Regions from separate parts of the Peribacillus sp. SIMBA_075 genome, predicted to be linked through region 3. Evidence: riboswitches for the same ligand, from Rfam matches in the RefSeq annotation. Region 3 holds a riboswitch; each other region holds the start of a gene.
The links. Region 3 has a riboswitch for cyclic di-AMP ahead of SB775_RS23280 (cation:dicarboxylate symporter family transporter). Riboswitches for the same ligand answer to the same signal wherever they lie in the genome.
Positions count from the first base shown of each region.

Region 1 (7,350 bases), on a different contig from region 3:
CCCCCATATATGTATGTACTAACGGAATTTCATTTTATATTCTCTTAATATGTTGTTCGCATTATTTGAATTGAACCTCGGTAATTTTATCCAGTTCCCGCAGAAATAGTGTTCAACACAAAAAGGGCTGCAGTCTCAGCCCTTTTTGACGATAGTGATATTAATTGTGTTATGATGTTGCATGTCCATTTCCGAATCATCACTACCTTGAAATAATCACTTTCCTAAACAGCCGTCGTTCCGATAAAGATGAGGGAGAACAAGAGAGTCACAAAGAAAGGAGCAAATCCCTCCCGCTTTTTGTTTCTTTTACATCCTCTCTCTTTATATAAAAAGTCACAAAGAATATACTGGGAAAGTATTCAGATTCACCGAAATGATCATGAAAGTTTGTGAATCAAGAGCCAGCATGACCCCAAGCATGGCTCCTATCAGTGTTGTTGATAGAGACTCCATAACCGCTGTTAAACCGAATGGCTTCCGCTGATTGATGCTGCCACTGCACATATTGAGATGGCCAGAATGGTAAAACCGCAGCTTGCCGGGCAACAGGAATGACAGCATTAAACTTGCCGTTATGCTTAACATCATGACCATGCATTTACCCAGGCTAACACCAATATGATTATGGTGAAATATTCTAGTTAGCAAATGCAAAATCCAGTAGCCTATATGTTATGAAAGATGAAGTATCCTTGCACCTTACTGAGCAATAATAGTTATTGTGAATTTAATGAGTTATTAATGAATGATCTTATTATATCGGGGGCGTTAGTTGGAAAAAAAACAGCTGTAGTGCTGTCTTTTTATTATGAGATTATAAATATATACGAACAGAGCCCAATAAAAAAGCAAACCATATGTAGGTTTGCTTCTTTTCTTAGATAATGGAGCTTACTTCTTCAAATGATAGGGAACTGTCGCAACAACTACATTTCTTCTATAAAGCAAGTAGGCCTTAATCAGTAAACTTGATTGGTTATGAAGAATATTGTGCCAGCCTTTCTTCGGAATAAATTGCGGGATTATTACCGTAACTTTATAGTTGGATTCACTCGCTTTATGTTCAACTGTATCCACGAATTTAGTTAATGGCTGTATGATACTCCTGTAATAAGAGTTTAGTGTGACGAGTCTAACATCTGGCTGCCACTTTTTCCACTTTTCTTCAAATTTCTTTTCATCTTCTCTTTCAAAAGCAACATAAACAGCAATGACCTGATGTGCTGATAGAGATTTAGCATAATTTAAAGAGTTCTCAACCACATGAGTTATACCGGCCACAGGCACAATAATGATATTCCCTTCTATTGGCAAGATAGGCTCACAAGTTGTAATCCTTAGCTGGTCTCCGACTGCTTCATAATGCTTCCTAATTCGATGAAAAATTAAAATGATGATAGGTAAAAAAATCAAAACAGGCCAAACCTGAGTAAATTTGGTTAAAAAGAATATCATCGTGACGATAAAACTAATAGTGGCACCAATTGAATTAATGGTTAATTTCATGATCCAGCCTTTTGGCTTTTCGCGTATCCATTTGACAATCATCCCTGTCTGGGAAAACGTAAATGGAATAAATACCCCTACCGCATAAAGTGGAATAAGATTTTCTGTATGTCCCCCAAATGCGACTATTAAGATGATGGATGCAAGTCCTAGTATGATAATTCCATTGGAATATCCTAATCGGTCCCCTCTAATCGTAAACGCCCTTGGTATGAATTTATCTTTTGCAAGATTCACCGCAAGCAAGGGGAAAGCGGAATAGCCAGTATTGGCAGCAAGAATCAAGATCAATGCAGTCGTACCTTGAATGAAGAAATACATGAAATTCCGACCAAAGATCTCTTCAGCAATCTGCGAGACGACCGTTACCTCTGCGCTAGGAACAATGCTTAAATAGTAGGCTAAGAATACGATTCCCGTAAATAATACAGCCAGTAAGGAACCCATAGCTATTAAAGTTTTTGCAGCATTATTCGGAGCTGGGTCTTTAAAGTTCGGAATCGCATTGGAAATCGCTTCGACTCCTGTCAATGCGGAGCTTCCTGATGCAAATGCCCTTAGCAGTATGAATAAACTGATGCCCGCTACTGGAGTCCCGATTGGCGCGTGTAATTCCGGTGAGACTCCACCTGTCAGGATTTTGTAAATTCCTACACCAATCAAGATGAACAATGCTAAAACGAATAGATACACCGGATAGGCCAAAACAGAGGCCGACTCTGTAACCCCTCTTAGGTTAAGGATGGTGAGCAGAAATACAAAAATGATGGCTATGCCTACATTATATGCATGAAGGCTGGGAAAGGCGGACGTGATGGCATCCGTACCTGCAGAAACACTTACAGCTACAGTTAAAATATAATCGACCAATAAGGATCCTCCAGCTATCAACCCTGGATTGATACCTAAATTGTTTTTTGAAACCACATAGGCTCCCCCGCCATGAGGATAAGCAAAAATGATTTGTCTATAGGACAAGATCAATGCAGCCAACAGTAACAATACTCCGATGGCGATGGGTATGGAATACCAGAATGCCGCAGCACCGACCGTGATCAGAACGATTAATATTTGCTCCGGTCCATAAGCAACCGAAGACAAAGCATCAGAAGATAATATTGCCAAAGCCTTGGTTTTGTTAAGCTTTTGATCACCTAGTGCATTTGATTTTAAAGGTCTCCCGATCAAAAACCTCTTTATAGAAGATAACATCAAGAATTCACCACCATTTTTAAGTTATAAGTTTATATTACCCAGCTATAGGAAAAACAAAAAAATGGAAAAATGCCCACAAGTCATAACTAAATAGACCTGTAGACATCCACTTTTTTGTCTAACAAGCTCCACTTCCCTCTCATATAACGCTTACGAGGTTAGCTGTCGGATTCGGACCTAAGAGTAGCCCTACCTTGAAAGGATTCACCCCTTGGATTGTTAAAATAATCCCATAACGGGTCCCCCGTACCATAAGGTTTAAGCGATTTAGAAATACGAAACTGTTGATTATCATACTCCGGTGAAATAGAAAAGTAAATGAAAATTTTGCACAGTAAAATAATAATTTATTTTGAGTGAGGCTTTGTTCTGACTTATATAACATAAGTCATCCAAGTGCATGATTCGAAGGTAGGAAAAAGGTGAATAACTTGTTAAAAAAGAGAAACTTCCCAATCAATTTTTAAGAAATGAAAGAACAAAACGGTGGGTACTTAAAGGGGAAAATTACCGAATTACGAAACTGTTTAAATCTCTAATTTATTAACGGTTCACCTTTCTTATTAAAAGGATCTGCCCCCGCTTGGATAGGTTTGCAATATATAAACTCCACGCTGAAAATCAAAAATTCGCTTCATGAAATCCACTTTGATTTCCATCCAAAGGGGCATTCTTTGATTCTAATCAGTTCCTTCCTTCTTGAATTGTTCCCAAATTGCTTTTTTTAAAGACAAAGTATTTCTGGCCAATATAGTTCAGTACTGTATAAAAGATTGTTCCGATAAGTACAGCCACATTTTGCTGAATGGAAAAATGAACGGATGCTTCCAAGGATTCTGCAATGGCTTGTCCTAAAGAATAAGCGGCGTAATAACAAATCAGGATGACGCAAAAGAAACGGGCAACCCCTCTCCGCCAATCTATATCGCTTCTAAAAGTAAAAGTCCTGTTCAACAGAAAACTCGTTACTGCTCCCATACCATTGCCGAAAAAGGTAGAGATCCAGTAAGATAATTCAAGAACATTCATGAGGAAAAGCATGATGGAAAGTCCAACCCCTGTATTGACCATTCCAACCAATAAAAAGCGGATAAAGGAGTTAGTGTGTTTTAGATAGTTTTTCAATACTTGTCCGTTCATTATCTAGTTGCTCCCGTTTATTTAAATCGAGTGGATTAAATAAATCCAGATCCACAATATATTTAGGCCGGCGTTTGGATTCATTATAGATTTTACCGATATATTCCCCAATCAAGCCGACAGCAATCAACTGGAGTCCGCCGATCAACCAGATGGAGGTAATTAATGAAGTCCAACCAGTTTCGGTCTGCCCAAAAAACTTTAACCATAAAAAGTATGACCCAAAAAGTAAGCTAATGAAAAAGGAAAGACATCCTAGCCATAATACAAGCCGGATCGGTGTTACTGAAAAGGAAGTAATGCCATCAAGAGCAAAAGCAACCATCTTCTTAAATGGATATTTCGTTTCCCCTGCCAATCTTTCTTTGCGGTCATAATAAACAGAGTCCGTCTTAAACCCAATAAGCGGGACGATTCCCCGTAAAAAAAGATTCGTTTCTTCAAATCGTTCCAACTCCACGATCGCCCTTTTGCTCATTAGCCGGAAATCTGCATGATTATAGACAAGGTTGACCCCCATTTTGTTCATCATTTTATAAAAACCAGTTGCAGATGTTCGTTTAAAAAATGAATCAAGGTCCCTTTTTTGGCGGACGCCATATACAATTTCACATCCTTCAGTGAATTTCCGAATGAATTCAGGGATGACTTGAATATCATCTTGTAAATCTGCATCAATTGAAATCACACAATCCGAGGCTTCCTTGGCTGTAAACAATCCGGCAAGGAGGGCATTTTGGTGGCCTGCATTCCGTGAAAGCTTCAGTCCACGAACATATTCATTGTTAATCGTTTCCTTATATATGATCTTCCATGTTTGATCTTTACTTCCATCATCAACCAATAGAATTTTACTTTGACCAGACACAACATTTTCTTCGACTAAACCCCTCACCAATCCACAAAGCTGGGAAATGGTATCCTGTAAAACACTTTCTTCGTTATAACAAGGTACAACAATCGTCACTATCGGTGAATTCACAATATCCCCCCCTTTTCAAATGACTCTGTATAAATGAATTTTCCATACGGTCCCTTTCTTTGTGAAAATCCTATCCAGTTCCAACCCGTTTTCCTTCGCGTTGTTGATTGGTATGGCAGAAAATATATACTTGCCGCCTAATCCTTTAAACGCATCTACATTAATCTCCAAATTATCCAACTCTTTCTTCGAGCTTTTTTTGAACATATAATGCTTACCAAGCTCATCGGCAAATAGGTAACAACGTCCTCCCCATTCATCAAAGTAGATTCTGATGGTTTTATTCTTAGCCAATTCGTTTTCAATTATTTGACGAAATTGATGTTTGTATGTAAGCGGATAGAAATTGTTATAGCTATCGAGCGTGTAAAACCCATTAAATTGGGCGATAGCAGGATGTAGACCGATGCTTGCAACCCGATATTCTTCCTGTGGGAGGCCAATATGCTCTTCTATATCCTGAAAAAGGCTTTCTGCATAGAACTCTTTAAAAGATGGTTTTTTATTGTTAGTGATTTCTTCATTGAAACCCATTAAAACCATGATTTGAACGGCAATGAAGATTAAAAGGGTTTTCTTAGCAAATTCACTGTATTCCCAGATGATTTTTATGGCGAGGGCAAACCCCAAGTAAATCACCATCGGCCTTAAAAAGTGAAATCTGGCAAAATTAAAAGTATCCAAGGTATGGAACCTTTCTGTTAAAGGAAGCCAGCCTTTATAAAACCAAAATGCATACCATGCGGAGAGCATAAAATTCAAACCGAACAAAAAAACAAAAACCTTTTCCTGTCTCCACAGTTTTTTGATCAAAATAATATAAAGGGCAAAAGCTGTAATCGGCAGGATGATAAGCGCATGTACAGTCATGACATGCGTATGTCCAAGAACGAAATTTTTGAAAGTAAGCTTAATGACCCACTCGAGCGGCAGCCTTGCGTGAAAATATTCATCCCTGCTGTTTGGCTCCGAATCAAAAATGAAAGAAGCAACCAAACGATACTCCACAAGACCAAAAATGAAGGTCATATAAACGATTGAAAGAAAAAACCTTAAATTCCAACCTTTTCTCCTAATCACATCCGTTATCCAAAGAAGGCCCATTGCAACCAGGAAAAAGAAAAAGCCAAGTACGATGCTTGAATATAGAGGTAAAAGTGTAAGGACCAAATAATTCTTCCACGAGTGGTCCTTGTTGCGGATATTCAAAAAAGCCCAAAGGGCTAGCGGCATCCCAAGCGTGCTGAGCATTCCCGATGGCCAAAATGGAGTAAGGGCAAAGGCTAAGGATGTTCCAACCCTAATCCATCCCGATTGGCTCCCTGTAATGAAATGTTTTTTTAATAGGATATACATACCAAAGAAAGCAATAAATCTTGTTAATGCCTGGCTTATTGCATATGCAACCATTGTTGGAAAAAGGGCATGCAGCCAAACGATAATACTGAATTCACTGCCAAACGCATTTCGGGGCAGCCCATTCATAATCTGTGGAATTTTGGCGTTTATTGAACCAAATAACTCACCGCTTTCTGAAAGCACTTTATACCAGGCAAGGTTGGAATCCAAATTATCATGTACACGAATATGTGCATTTTCTCCAAGGATGAGTAGAGGAGAGAGATATAAAATTATGACGAGTAAAGCAAAAAGGATTTGTTTTCGCTCTTGATTTTCAATTGGCAAAATATACACCTCTTGACGAAATTCATATATCCATAATATTTACTTCAATGGTAAATCTATTCTTTTTCAGGGATTTATTTTCACCTTTTTTTGATATAGGTCAACCAATGACTACATAAAATGAAGGGTAGAACAAAAAGCGGAATAAAAGAACCTTAAAAAGGGGCTAGGCTATGATAAAGAAAGCCGTAATTCCAGCAGCCGGTTTAGGAACACGATTTTTACCTGCTACAAAAGCTCAACCAAAGGAAATGCTGCCGATTGTCGATAAGCCGACCATTCAATATATTATCGAGGAAGCGGTACAATCAGGGATTACAGATATTATCATCGTTACGGGGAAAAACAAACGTGCCATTGAAGATCATTTCGATAAATCCATAGAGCTTGAAATGCTACTACAAAAGAAAGGACAAAATGATCTGCTTACAATCGTGGAGAACATTTCCAATATGGTGGATATTCACTATGTAAGACAAAAGGAACCATTAGGTCTGGGGCATGCAGTTCTATGTGCCAAAACTTTTATCGGAGACGAACCTTTTGCCGTCCTATTAGGTGATGATATCGTGGATAGTCGTGTCCCAGCCTTGAAACAGCTAATGGAACGGTATAACAAGGTTCGAGCAAGCATTATCGGGTGTAAGGAAGTGTCACCTGCCGCTGTCTCAAAGTATGGGATTGTAAATTTCCAAGAACAATATGAGGATTTATTTCTGGTACGAAACTTAGTGGAAAAGCCAAAAGTTGAGGAGGCTCCATCAACACAGGCTATTATTGGCCGATATATTTTATCACCTGCCATTTTTGAAACCCTT
Region 1 covers NZ_JAWRYN010000008.1:10,046-17,395, forward strand. The annotation lists gene SB775_RS08625 (hypothetical protein) at 337-651, opposite strand; gene SB775_RS08630 (APC family permease) at 895-2,721, opposite strand; cyclic di-AMP (ydaO/yuaA leader) riboswitch at 2,856-2,999, opposite strand; gene SB775_RS08635 (GtrA family protein) at 3,409-3,864, opposite strand; gene SB775_RS08640 (glycosyltransferase family 2 protein) at 3,824-4,846, opposite strand; gene SB775_RS08645 (DUF6044 family protein) at 4,862-6,532, opposite strand; gene galU (UTP--glucose-1-phosphate uridylyltransferase GalU) at 6,706-7,350, shown strand, end outside.
Region 1: another riboswitch for cyclic di-AMP. It lies ahead of SB775_RS08630 (APC family permease); the one in region 3 lies ahead of SB775_RS23280 (cation:dicarboxylate symporter family transporter).

Region 2 (7,350 bases), on a different contig from region 3:
GGTTTTTATGAAGACCGGGAAAAGGGAGTTCCCTTTTTCGGAAATCTCCCTGATGAGAATTTGGTTCAATACTTTGATAGTGAGCTGCTTGGGTCTGGAAAGGTACTTGAGCTTGGGTGCGGTCCTGGAAGAAATGCTATTTACCTTGCTCAAAAGGGCTGTTCTGTTGATGCGGTTGATCTTTCAAAGGAAGCCCTGGAATGGGGAAAAGAACGAGCGGCAGAAAAGAAAGTCCAAGTGAACTTCATTCAAAGGAATATATTTGAGTTGGAAATTGAGGAAGGGCGATATGACTTCGTATATGATTCAGGCTGTTTTCATCATATCGCACCACATCGAAGGATCAATTATTTGGAGATGGTGAAAAAGGCGTTAAGGCCAAGGGGATTGTATTCGATTACTTGTTTTATAGAAGGCGGCATATTAGGTGGTGCCGACATCTCGGATTGGGAGGTATATAGGCAAAGAAGCCTTAAAGGCGGATTAGGTTTTACTGAAGAAAAACTTAGAATGATTTTCAAGGAATTTGAAGTGGTGGAAATACGTAAAATGAGGAAAAAGGAAGAATCTGATGAAACCTTTGGGGTGCAAGGTTTATGGACGGCTTTATTTATGAAAAAGTAATGGTCATTAGATGGGTGAAACGGTGATGGGGTGGTTTAAAGGTTATGGATAGTGCGGCTCAATGCCACTCAATGCCACTAAACGGAGGATCTGGGATCAGGTCCTTTTTTCACGTGAAAAGAAAATGGTTTGGATGAAGGTGAAATTGTTAACAAAAAATAAAGATGGTAAACTATAACAATAAAATGACCAGAATAATTGATGAATGTTTTTAAGAATCCTTTTTTAAAAAATCGGCAGTTGTATGGTTTCAAAAATAGCTGGGAAGGTAAATGGAAAGAGGGGACCATTGGGGGGATCTTTGATGCTTACTTTGTTGATTGAATCGTTAACTTTCAATACCCTTACAATGCTGATTCCAGTCTTCCAGTAGCGATGATTTATCGATTGCTGAGACCAATTGGGATGATAAAAAAATAAATAGGTGGGGAATTTATGCACAGAAATAAAGAACTATATTCATTTTTATTAGGTGTTGCAGCACAATTGACTGAGGATTGGTACGCAACATTGAATAAAAATGATAAGGCGGGGGTTTATTGCTCACCTGATCCCGAAGTAATTAAAAAGCTTAAGCAACAAAATAATGAATTCCATTTACGTTTCTTTCAGGTCTTTGATACAGAGGAAAGGGAATACTTTGAGCATCTTGGTGAGTGGATTGAAAATATCGGTCAGGATGAGCAGCATTTAAACACACCCATCTATTTTATATTGAGGGAGTTCTTTCGAACGCAAGAGCAATACTTGGATTATATTGATCAATTCGTGGCATTGCATGGAGATCAACATACACAGGAGGAAATAAACTCCTGGTACCGGATAGTGGTCAAGGTGCTCAGTGAAGTGATGGAGCGGTTTACGGAAGCGAATCATAGATATGCCAATAAAATTATGAAAGCCCAGCAGGCAACGATCGATGAATTGAGCTCGCCTATCATTTCCCTTAAAGATAACACGGCGTTGCTTCCCCTGATCGGTGATATTGACACGGCGAGAGGCATGTCCTTGCTTGAAAACACATTACAAAAATGCGCTGAAAAAAATGTCACCAGGCTTTTCATTGACCTATCGGGCGTCCATGCAATAGATAGTGTATCCGCCCACCAACTGTCACAATTGATTGAATCCTTAACTTTGATCGGAATCCGGACAACCCTTTCAGGACTTCGGCCGGAAATAGCCAAGACTGCTGTTAAGCTTCAACTGCCTTTTGATAAAGTGATGATAAAATCCACTCTTGCCCAAGCCATCAATACCATTAAATAATACATACGTATTCATGGCAGGGGAATATTTGTTTTAGTGAAAAAAGTATAAAATCCATTCAAGAAGACCGCCATAAAGCAGCCTTCTTGAATGGGTAAACATAAAAATGAAACCGCTACAGAAAAGGGAGGTGGAACTATGGAAAGGCATATGACATTTGATGATGATGCGGGTATGGGCTATATCTATTTAGCCGAACCATTGAAGCACACCATTACAAAAACGGACGAGCTCCCGCTTAACGAGGATATCATTCTGGATTTCGGCAAAGGCATTCCAATCATAGGAATTGAATTGGAAGGTGGAACAGCCTTGAAAATTAAAGGTTTGGCTGATGAAATGCCTACATTCACAATAGGAATTACAGCTGATGGTGAAAGCTATTATTCCTTAAGATTGAATGATGTACTTGTAAAACGGTCAGTTACTCATCCTGATGCCAAGAAAATAGTGTTTCTCTTTTCAGATCCTGACTGCAGGGAATTTATAGGAATCGATATATATGACACGAAGTCCTATGATGAGTCATTCTTAATCGGCTGATTTTAGTTCATCTTCATACAGCCAGAACCGGAAACGAGAAGGGGAACCATTATTCAATATTTGCAAAGACGGCAAGATCTTCTTTATTGCCAACCACTAAAAGCATATCTTTTTCTTGGATATCCTGATCGGGTGATGGTGCTATGATAATTTCCCCATTACTCACGATGGCAATGACGCTGATATTATATTTTGCGCGTAAATCCAGCTCCCTGAGGCTTTTTCCCTTCATGCTCATGGGGACTATGATTTCCTCGATATTATATTCTTTAGATAGTTCAATATAGTTCAGCATGTTAGGGGACAGAAGCTGGTTCGCGACCCGTTCCCCCATATCCCTCTCAGGATAGATGACCCAATCGGCTCCAACTTTAGTGAGCACCTGACCATGATTTTTATTAAGGGCCTTGGCAATCACCTTTTTGACCCCAAGCTCTTTTAAAAGCAAGGTAGTTAAAATGCTTGATTGCATATCAATTCCGATGGCTACGATGACACAATCGAAGTTGCGGATTCCAATGGATTTCAATGTCTCTTCTTCAGTCGTATCCGCAATGACTGCATGGGTAACGCTCAGTTCCGCATTCTCGACTCTTTCCCCGCTGATATCAATACCCAATACCTCTTGGCCAGCCGAATATAATCTATGGGCCACACTGGTTCCGAATCTGCCTAAACCAATCACGGCATATTGTCTTTTTCCCATCTTTTACACTCCTTCATTTATGTTTAACCAATCATGATTTTCCCTTTTGGACGTCGGAACGGATCTGGTTTGCGCCTCATAGCGATGGCAAAGGCCAAAGTCAAAGGACCCACACGGCCTGCAAACATCGTGAAAATGATGAGCATCCGGCCAACCGGTGATAATTCGGGGGTCAAACCCATTGAAAGTCCCACGGTGGCAAATGCTGAAGTGGCTTCAAATAAAATCATCAAGAAGTCACTTCCGCTTTCAGTGATGGTCAGCAGAATGGAGATGATTGAAACCATGAATACGCCAATGAATGTAACGGATAATGCTTTAAAAATCGTTTCACTAATTATGCGGTGACGGAATAATACCACATCACCCTTTCCTTTAATCTGTGACCAGACCGTTCCGATAAGCGTCGCAAATGTGGTTGTTTTAATCCCGCCGCCAGTCGATCCGGGTGAAGCCCCAACGAACATCAAGAAAATGATGAGCAGTAATGTGGGTTGAGTCAAATCAGGGATATTCAGCGTATTGGAGCCGGCCGTCCTTGGTGAAACCGATTGAAATAGAGACGATAACGTTTTACCCATGAAAGATAAAGGCTGCAATGTCTTGGCATTACCGAACTCGAATAAAAAGATTAAAATTGCGCCGACGATTGTAATTGTCAGGCTAGTCATCAGAACAACCTTCGTATGTACGGATAAACGATGGGTATCACGATATTCGTATAGTTCATTCATCACGATAAAACCTATTCCGCCAAACGTGATCAGGAAGGCGACCGTAAGGGTTACGAATGGATCCGATACATAAGGGGTCAAGCTCTTGAATTCTCCCATCAAATCAAAACCGGCATTATTGAAATTCGATATGGAATGAAAAACCCCGTAATAGATCGCTTTGCCGATTGGCATGTCAAAAGAAAAGCGAATCGATAAGATAAGGGCACCCATGCCTTCAATGATGGCCGTGAAAATTAAAAGCCGTTTTACTAACTTGACTATACCTGCCATGGAAAGATTATTTAAGGATTCCTGCAAGAGTAACCTGCCTTTTAAAGAAATCCTTTTGCCTAAAAGGAAAAAGAAAAACGTCGCAAATGACATGAAACCTAAGCCGCCTATCTGAATCAGTGTTAAGATGACCAATTCACCAAAGGTGGTGAAGGTCGTTCCCGTATCCACTACGACAAGTCCTGTTACACATGTAGCGGAGGTTGAGGTGAATAAAGCATCCAGAAAAGCAAGGCCATTCCCATTTTCAGTAGAAATCGGCAGGGTCAGCAAATAGGCCCCAATAAGTATCAGGGTGGCAAAGCCTAGTACAAGGATTTTTGGCGGATCGAATAATTTTTTTGCTTTTATCAATTGATCATCCCTACCTAAAAATGACATGTGTAAAACTGTATGAATATCTTAACCATCAATCCTGTTATCAAATCTTTTTTAAGCATAATAAAAAGACCTGCGTAAACATCGAACAGCTATTTTGTCACAAAAAGCGTGCAAAAAAAGCTCCCGAAATAGGCGGTCTTATGACCTCCTTCGCTTTAGCCGACGAAGTTAGCTGACGGGTAGGATGGCGAAAGAGCTGATCTCATCCCTTCTGCATGGCAGAATTAACCCCAAATGATTGGGTCCTCCGTACTCAATTCCTTTGAGTTTTGGCCGAAATATATTAAATTGATAAACGTATTCTACTCCCAACATTTAGCAGTTGTAAACCCCTAAATTGTAAAAAAATATTTCTTTAATAAAACTGAAAATTTACGTTTTATTTACATTGATAAAACGTATTGACAAATATTAGTTAGCACATTATGATAGGTTCGATTAATCCGATTATGATAACAGTTTCGGTGTACTTGATTCAACACTTTCTAGCTGAACAGGTCATGGGCAATCAATGTTATTAATATATATAAACTATTTTTCTTTTGAAAAGCATAGAAAAAGTCAATGCATTCGTATTTAAAGGTTTCAGACATTTTATAAAAAAGGCGGGCAATTATGGAGAAGACGTTCAATAGATATGTTATTAACGCTACAGGCAAGGGTGGCCAGACATATTTAACACAATGCCAGGATAAAGATGCACTAAGGAAATGGATAGCCGATCATGAGGACCAAATCATAATGAATGAGTTAAGGATAACGGATAAGAAAAAGAATCCGTTATTAAAATTGTTTTCCCTAAAGTAAATCAGCTGAATCCAAACATTCATTTAACGGTATTCAATTATGTCATTCCTGTGTCTTATTCGGGAACGCTGAGCGAAAAATTCCTATCTTGTTTTGCTTTCAAACTCATTTAATTTTGAATGAGTTTTTTTGTTTTGAAAATCATAACATTTACAAAATTATACCATTAATGTTAAAGTTTAGGGGGAATGTGATTCTGATGAGAAAAAAGTAAATGAAACGCAACTTTCCAGTGCGCTTGGTAAACTGGAAAGGAGTAACGGGGATGTATTGAGGCTTAAAGGGAGTTCCCATTATAGTGCATAGTTATTGCATGCTGTTAATGCAATACGGCATAAGATTAATAATGGTGACATATTAATTGGCACCGTTCTATTGATCCCGTCCCCAAGACGCATTTCTTGTGGACGGTTTTTTTTATTGTTTTTATATTTTCTTTCTAAGGAGGGGAAGCGTTGACATTGAGAAATTCATTAGTATCTTGGAAATATCCTTCCATTTTATTGTGCGGGATCGGGATTTCCAACTTCGGTGCTTGGGTTTATTTCATTGCACTTAATTTAATCGTGCTGGATATGACTGGCTCGGCCTTGGCGGTTGCTGGACTGTATATCGTTAAACCGATGGCTGCCATATTTACGAATGTTTGGGCCGGCAGCGTGATCGACCGGATCAATAAGCGGAATCTAATGATCGCACTTGATCTATTTCGAGCGGTATTCATGGCTTTGCTGCCATTGGCTTCTTCTATTTGGGTCATCTATTCCCTTATCTTCGTGATCAATATGGCAGAGGCCATGTTTGTAACGGCATCAAGGACTTATATAACAAAATTAATCCCCATTGAACAGCGGAAACGATTTAACTCGTTACGAAGCTTGATCGATTCTGGAGCTTTTTTGATTGGACCAGCGATAGCGGGTATCCTTTTCTTAATCGGTACACCGGTTTTAGCCATTTATATTAACGCGGCTGCCTTATTATTATCCGGTATCATCACTCTATTCATGCCTAATCTTGAAAAGGATCATCCCCTTGGAAAATCCAGTCATTACCTGTCTTGGACCATCATGAAAAAGGATTGGGGCATCGTCCTGGATTTCAGCCGGAAATCTTCCTATATCATGCTCATTTATTTCTTATTCAGCTGCATGGTGGTGATGGAAACGGCCATCGATTCCCAAGAAGCAGCGTTTGCCAAGGCCATACTCCTTTTGTCGGACAGCGATTACGGATTCCTTGTAAGCATCGCCGGGGCAGGCATCATTGCGGGTGCCATAGTCAATGCCGTATTCATCAGTAAAGTGCAAATCTCGTACATGATTGGTCTTGGATCTTTATTTGTCTCGATAGGTTATATGGTCTATGCCTTTTCGAATTCCTTTTCATTGGCCGCCATCGGTTTCTTCATCATTGCCTTTTCTCTGGCGTTTGCCAATACAGGCTTTCAAACCTTTTATCAAAATAATATTCCTGTGGAAATCATGGGCAGGGTCGGAAGTGTTTTTGGCTTGTTAGAAGCTTTATTGATCATCATCACTACAGCAATTGTCGGTGTTTCAGCTCATTTCATTTCGAGTCGGTTCGTGGTGATTTCAGGTTCAATGATCATGTTTGCTATATCCATTTTATTGTCCATGCTTAGTATGAAGGCCTCGAAGAGCAGGTATTATCAGGTTGGAAAGGCAGAGGTCAAAGCGGGGGAAAAGATGTAAGTTTAAAGGGGGAGTATCCCATTTTATTATCCTAAAGGCATGTAAATGGAACATGCCTTTATAAAAGTTCATTGAATGAATGCCCGTAATTGGCTGATGAAGTTCAGGATTTGAAAATGAATTTTCGCCATTTCTTCCGCCGTTTGCTCTTCGCAATTCTCCAGCCACTCCTGTATAACGCCTAAAATCGCAGATGTCATGAAGGCGTGCATATACATGCGGAATGCTTCATCTTTAGCTGCTGGATGCTGGCTGATCAAACGCTCCGATAGTACTTCACCGAACACAAGCTTTATTT
Region 2 covers NZ_JAWRYN010000028.1:39,689-47,038, reverse strand. The annotation lists gene SB775_RS18435 (class I SAM-dependent methyltransferase) at 1-624, shown strand, start outside; gene SB775_RS18430 (STAS domain-containing protein) at 1,060-1,893, shown strand; gene SB775_RS18425 (DUF2283 domain-containing protein) at 2,032-2,436, shown strand; gene SB775_RS18420 (potassium channel family protein) at 2,486-3,142, opposite strand; gene SB775_RS18415 (TrkH family potassium uptake protein) at 3,166-4,530, opposite strand; cyclic di-AMP (ydaO/yuaA leader) riboswitch at 4,673-4,815, opposite strand; gene SB775_RS18410 (hypothetical protein) at 5,146-5,337, shown strand; gene SB775_RS18405 (MFS transporter) at 5,799-7,052, shown strand; gene SB775_RS18400 (TetR/AcrR family transcriptional regulator) at 7,121-7,350, opposite strand, start outside.
Region 2: another riboswitch for cyclic di-AMP. It lies ahead of SB775_RS18415 (TrkH family potassium uptake protein); the one in region 3 lies ahead of SB775_RS23280 (cation:dicarboxylate symporter family transporter).

Region 3 (7,350 bases):
CTTGTTTCAAGGATGAGGCATTCAGTGATTGACGATGATATCTGCATTATTGCCGGGACACTTTATTAAGTACGATAAAAAAGGCCGATTCAAAAGAAACGGCCTTTTCTATTCTTTTTTATTTTTGTAAGGCTTGAACGACTTCCTCAAGCTTCATACCCCTAGAAGCTTTAACGAGAATGATGTCATTTACCTGTGTAGACGACTTAAGTTCCTCTATAAGTTTCTGCTTATCTTGAAAAGGACGGACATTCTCTGATGAAAAAGCCTTGCCCGCTCCCTTCGCAATAAACTCTGCTAAAGGACCATACGTGAAGATCTTATCGATCCGCTCATTAGAAATCAATTCACCAATTTTCAGATGAAAGTCTTTTTCCTGTGGCCCTAACTCCAACATGTCTCCCAGTACAAGGATCTTTTTCTCGAAACCAGATAATCCCTCAATCAACTCTACAGCTGCCTTTACTGAAGTTGGACTGGCATTATACGCATCATTGATGATTTTCTGCCCTTTTGCCCCCTGGACCAATTCCATCCTCATATTAGTTAACTGAATGGTAGACAGACCTTTATGGATCGCTGCAACATCTACATGGAATTCCTTAGCAACCAAAATGGCTGCCAATGCATTAAGAACATTATGATGACCTAAAACCGGTATCTCATAATTGATATCCTTTTCATCACATGCAACGGTAAACGTTGTACTGTCTGCCCCTTGGTTAATGGTCTGTGGAAACAAATCATTTTGTTCCGTACGTCCAAAAGAAATTACGTTTAAATCCGGAAAATCTTTTTTGATCCGATTGCGAAGCAATGGCTCATCACCATGATATATCAGCGTTCCATCTTTCGCCAAACCTTCGACAATTTCCAACTTCGCATTCGCAATTTCCTCGCGTGATCCTAAATCCAATAAGTGTGATTCACCGATATTGGTAATGATCGCTACATCAGGCTTTGCCATTTTGGATAAAAACTCAATTTCGCCACGGCTGCTCATTCCCATTTCCAAAACTGCCGCTTCAGTATCCTCTTCCATCGAAAGCACCGTTAGTGGTAAACCTAGATGATTATTGAAGTTTCCATTGGTTTTATGAACCTTATAGGTAGTTGCCAGCAGCGCAGCCGTCATATCTTTCGTAGTCGTTTTACCGTTGCTGCCTGTAATCCCGACCACTTTTATATTCAACTGCTGTCGGTAAGCACGCGCTAATTGCTGAAGTGCTTTTTCGGTATTTTCAACAATGATTAACGGTAAATCATTGGGAGGATTCGGAACATCCCTTTGCCACAAAGAAGCCGCCGCTCCTTGTGCTAAAGCTTGCTTGACATATTGATGACCGTCAACCTGCCCACCCTTAAGCGGAATGAACAAACACCCTTCCTTAACCGTTCTTGAATCGATGGTAACCCCATTTATTCCTTTGGACTGGAATGAAGTGATATCATTCAATCCATCTGCCATTTCATGTACTTGTTTCAACGTTCTCTTTATCATTTCGTTCCTCCTACATTCATCGAACCGTTAATCGCTCTCTCCCTCTTCTTCCATTAACCAAACGAAGCAGAAACCAGTGTAAATCGAACCGGCTCCTGCTGATTATAATCCATCAGATCAATTTTTGAAGAATTGTGAAGTTCACTGATACATTACCTGCATGATCAAACTGTATATTTGATTTGTTGTTTTTCTTGATGACGTTCCAAGGCAAGTTTCACGAGTTTTTCAATTAACGCTGGATAGTCGACACCTGTGTGCTTCCACAATAATGGAAACATACTGAAAGGAGTGAACCCGGGCATTGTATTCACTTCATTAATATAGATTTGGCCCTCTTCCGTTAAGAAGAAATCAGCTCGAACCAATCCAGAGCAATCCAATGACTTAAAGGCCGTAATGGCCATTTCAGATAAAGCTGCGTACTCGCTTTCCTTTATCTCCGCTGGGATGACCATCGCTGAATTACCGTCAACATATTTTGCTGAATAATCATAGAAGGAGAAATCTTTCTTAGGGATGATTTCTCCTGCCACTGAACATGATGGGTCATCATTGCCAAGAATGCCAAACTCAAGTTCACGGGCTACGACCCCTTCTTCAATGATGATCTTCCGATCGAATTGAAAAGCTTCCGCAACCGCTTTTTTCAATTCATCAGCATCATTACATTTGCTGATACCGACACTCGAGCCTAAATTAGCTGGTTTGACAAAACAAGGGTACCCCAATTCATCAGCTACCTTTTCAATGGCACTTTCAGTATTTTTTTCCCATTCAGAACGAATGAACCAAGTGTATTTAACTTGAGGAAGCCCCGCCTGGGCAAAGATGTTTTTCATGATAACCTTATCCATTCCAGCTGATGAAGCTAAAACGCCATTGCCTACATAAGGGAGATTCAATAGTTCCAGCATCCCTTGTACTGTCCCGTCTTCTCCATTTGGTCCGTGAAGCAATGGGAAAATTACGTCATACCCTGTTGATTCACTATTTTCATCAGTTGAATGTGCCTGCAAGGCAAGAGGCGAGTTCAATTTGTCCGACGAAAAAGTCAAAGCCTCCACACTCTCGGCAGGCCCTGTTAACATCGGTCCATTAATCCATGAACCCTCTTTTGTTATGTAAATCGGATATATATCAAACTTTGCTAAATCGAGAGCCTTAATCACCGCTAAAGCCGTCTGCATAGAAACCTCATGCTCCGCAGATTTTCCACCATAAAGCAAACCAAGTTTAGTTTTCATGAGTTATTACCCTCCAATATTCTTTTAACCATGTTCATTGTATCATTTTACACTAAAACGGGAAAAGCGAAACTTCCATCATTGGTTCTTTTCCAATGATGGTTAGTTAAGCCATTCGGGCATTTACAGGCTGTTTTTTACACATATTTTTAAATTGCACTTTCATTTGATACCCTTCGACCGTCATTTCCATCGATACCTTACAGCCTGTTAATGCGGGGAAAAGCGAAACTTCCATCATTGGTGCTTTTCCAATGATTGCCACCATCGGAACACAGGCTAGATTCGCCACGTCCTGTGGCAACACCTGTGCTTGCATATCCTATGCGTCGCATTCAGGCATTTACAGGCTGTTAGCTCTCCACATTTCTTTTTTATTACATTTTCCACCGTTTGCCTTGCAGCCTGTTCACGCGGGGTAAAGCGAAACTTCCATCATTGGTGCTTTTCCAATAAGGAATATAGGCCAAAGCCACAACTCCCTGTCTCCTGTGCGGTGTCCTCCCTTATCTTTTATGCAATAGATAGTAAGTCTTACACCTAAAAAAAATCAAAGATATCAAATAATCCAACCCACGCATCCGGAAATTGGGATCAGAATAATGATTCATTTTTTATAACACTTTCCCATACTTTTTCTTTTCGATTAAAGGTGATAAAAACATCCGGCTCCTTAATATTTCTATCCGAAAAGTCATCATGCATCTCATCCATGTTTAAATAATCCCCTACCACCCATGCCGGTATCTCAATCTTCGTTCTTGAGTACTTGACATGCCGAAAGGAAAAAATGAGCCCCTCTGCCATAATATGAGCCAAAGAAGAAATGATTTCTGCAGGAATGGCCGTCAGCTCTCTTTTCTTTCTGATTCCAAGCCACGTCCTCTCCACTTTTAACGGCTCCAGCTTTAGCGGAATCAGGCTCCCTAACATCATATAATATGTAGAAAGTGAACGAAAATAAATTTTGTTGAACCAGCCATCATCCTGGGCAAGGTACACAAACTGATTATTCAATTTACGGAAAAATGGAGGATCAAGGTGGGTTTTTGCATGCCCTAAATATAAAAGTTCAGCTAATTCCCTTCCATCCAATTCATCCAGCCCTTCCTCTTCTTCAAAATCAATCCAACAGAAATCTCCATATGCCCGGACATTTTCTTTAACGAGCTTTGCAATATCCTCAGATGAAGCGCTATCGAGCTGGACATTCAAATTGTATTCCCCACCATCGAATTGATGTTTCAATAATAAGATGGAATCCAAGGTATATGGCAGCGAATAGACAAATTCGCGAAAATTGAGTCCATTAAAAAGGACAAACCGTTCGGAAGCCTGCATATGCATATATAAGATATCATTGTTATCATTCTTCATAACCTGGTCCCCTCCGAGCTCTCAATCAATAATGTTATTTTATCAAACTTTTGGGTTTTCAAGTAAGTTATATAACCCAGAATATTATTCATCATCTGCATCGTATAAATAATGTGAATACCTGAACTCTATAATCACCTAAGGTTTAGGAACGAACTCGATAATTTTAAATATCCATAATAGTGAAAAATAAAGAGTTGGAGGAATTGACGACGGGTAAAATTGAATAAGGTTTTATCATTAATTCTTTTCATGTGGAAGCTTCCCTTTAAAAAACTTTTCGTTTGCACCTTCTGGCACGTCAAATATAAAGGATACGCTTTTCAAACACAAAAAATCCAGAGTGACATATCACTCTGGATTTTTTGTATTAAGAAACTTGTTCTAATTCTTTATCGGAAGGAGGGTTGAATTGACCTTCCCATTTAGAGATGACGATTGCTGCAAGTGAATTACCGATAACGTTTACTACTGTACGTCCCATATCAAGAATACGGTCGATACCGGCAATAAATGCTAAACCTTCAATAGGAATACCAACTGTTCCTAGTGTCGCTAAAAGAACTACGAAGGATACACCTGGTACACCCGCAATACCCTTAGACGTGATCATTAACACTAGCATTAGCGTAATTTGCTCATAAGCACTTAAATCGATTCCGTACATTTGAGCGATGAAGATAGCTGCCAACGCTTGGTATAATGTTGAACCATCAAGGTTAAAAGAGTATCCAGTCGGAATAACAAATGTAGCTATATGTTTCGGACATCCCGCTTTTTCCATTTTTTCCATAAGTTTCGGAAGAACCGCTTCTGAACTTGCTGTAGAGAACGCAAGTATCAATTCTTCTTTTAGAAGTTTAATCAATGTAAAGATATTGAATCCTACAAATTTTGCAATAAGACCCAGAACGACAATTACAAAGAAAATCATTGTTCCGTATACAGAAAGCGCTAACTTACCTAACGGAATTAAAGATTCCAAACCGAACTTGGAGATGGTCACACCGATTAGTGCAAATACCCCAATAGGAGCAAATTTCATGACCATATTAGTTAGGTAGAACATTCCTTCTGCTGTACCTTGGAAGAAACGGAATACTGGTTTACCTTTTTCACCGATCGCGGCAATACTTAGTCCAAACAATACGGAGAAGAAAATAATCGCTAACATATCGCCTTGTACCATAGCTTGTACTGGATTGGATGGTACAATGTGAACAAGTGTATCTACAAATGATTCATGCTGCTTAGTTTCTGCTGTATCAACATAAGTGGAGATGTCAGTTTTTTCCAGATGATTCATATTTACGCCAGCACCAGGCTGGATGATATTAGCGGAAATTAAACCAACAGCAATCGCAATCATAGTTACCGCCACAAAGTATGAAAGTGATTTAGCTCCTAGTTTACCTACTGCTTTTAAATCACCTACACCCGCAACTGCAACGATAAGGCTTGATACAATGATTGGCACAACAATCATTTTAATCATTCGTAGGAAAATGTCTCCGAATGGCTGTAAAAAGTTTTGGGCCGTCTCATTACCATAAAAAATGGCACCAACGATAATCCCTAGAATTAAACCAATGAAAATTTGGCTAGCTAAACTTAACTTGAATTTCTTCATATACTTTCCTCACCTTCCATAAAGTCTTTGATGCAAAAACGTTTTGTCTCGGTAAGGGAAACAAGATACTAATAGAAAGAAAGTAATTTTTCTTTTTTTGAAAAACTCTGTCTTTACGCCGAAAAAAAAGACACTTCATGTGTCGATTTCATATTGGCGTGAATATTCACACATGTTCCCTTAAAGACGCTGACGAGGTTAGCTGTCGGGTTAGGAATTGGAAACACAATTTGCCCTTTCATTTCTGAATTCACCCCTAGTGGATTAAAATCCACAAAAATGGTTCCCCCGTTCTTGGAATAAGATTAAGCGAGTTAACTTATAATAAAATATTATACTAAAAAGGTTAATCTGTAAATGTTTATTCTCTTCCATTTTAGAAAAAGTCTTTAAATATATCTGAATATTCTGCATTTTAGATGATTTCACCAAGTATTACACTTCCCGATTTTTAGTCATTTAAGCTATATGGATATATAAATAATAACTAATTTGACATCCCCTTTCTTTATGAAAGAAGCAGTTATTTTTCCAAAATGCCAAGTAACAGATACCTTACTTTTTCCCTAGAGGTGAATTTTTTATAAGTTGCAATTTTCACTTTTTCAAATTGAATTGGGGTAATAAAATAAGAATGGTTCTTCGCTACCCTATTCGGTTCTAGCAGGATGACATCACCTACTGACGGTCCCTTTATTAGTTCCTGCTTACCTTCTGCTTTAAGCCCTTTTGAAATGTAGTGTTTATCCACATAGCCTTTTTTAGTCAATTTGTAGACATGCGGCCTTTTTTGGTAATGCACTGCCTCTATGGGAATGGCGGGTACACCAGCTTTCTCATTGGTTATTACAGCAAGGTTGACTTTGGATCCCACCAACAAAGATTCAGTTTCTTCACCCTCCGGTTCGATTAAAGCCTGAAATGGAAATCTGTTATCCTTTTTTAGTGACGGCTCTTCTGCTGGATAGGAATGGATACGGCCTATCGTTCCTTTCAATGACTTTTTTAAATCAGAGGAACTTGCTTTTATAGTCATGCCCACTTTAGCTTTTTTCATCTCCTCTTCGGAGAAATTACCTTCAATTGCCATATTTGTCGAAACGATGGATATAATCGGGTTTTTCAGGTTTTTATTGATATTTTTAACTACACCATCAGCTTCACTCGTCGTTACAATCGCGCTAGCCTGCTCCTCAATTGAACTTAATTTAGCATCAAGCATTTTCACTTTTTCATTCAAACTGTTTTTTTCGAGTTCTTGCTTGTACATTTCTTGCTCAATGTTGCTTTTAATAAGATCTGAAGAGCTTGTTGTTATATTAATATCCAAGTTATTTTTCACCGATTCATCAATGACCGCTTTATCAGGATTACGGGTCAGGCCCCCTTGAAAAGCCCTTAACTTCCTAATATATTCGTCAATCCCTACAATTTCTCCCTCAGCAGCAGTTTTCTCCGCTTCCAAATTCGCTTTAAGTGCATCAAGTTCGGTTGTCGTATACTCAAACAACGAGGAGCCAGCCGCTACAGCATCCCCCTCTTTTACAAGGAATTTCTTAAAATCATTTTTCTTGGTTTCAAAATAGATATCGTAC
Region 3 covers NZ_JAWRYN010000048.1:7,997-15,346, reverse strand. The annotation lists gene SB775_RS23305 (PP2C family protein-serine/threonine phosphatase) at 1-69, shown strand, start outside; gene SB775_RS23300 (UDP-N-acetylmuramoyl-tripeptide--D-alanyl-D-alanine ligase) at 119-1,501, opposite strand; gene SB775_RS23295 (D-alanine--D-alanine ligase) at 1,666-2,748, opposite strand; gene SB775_RS23290 (hypothetical protein) at 2,855-3,067, opposite strand; gene SB775_RS23285 (hypothetical protein) at 3,343-4,125, opposite strand; gene SB775_RS23280 (cation:dicarboxylate symporter family transporter) at 4,496-5,755, opposite strand; cyclic di-AMP (ydaO/yuaA leader) riboswitch at 5,928-6,077, opposite strand; gene SB775_RS23275 (efflux RND transporter periplasmic adaptor subunit) at 6,279-7,350, opposite strand, start outside.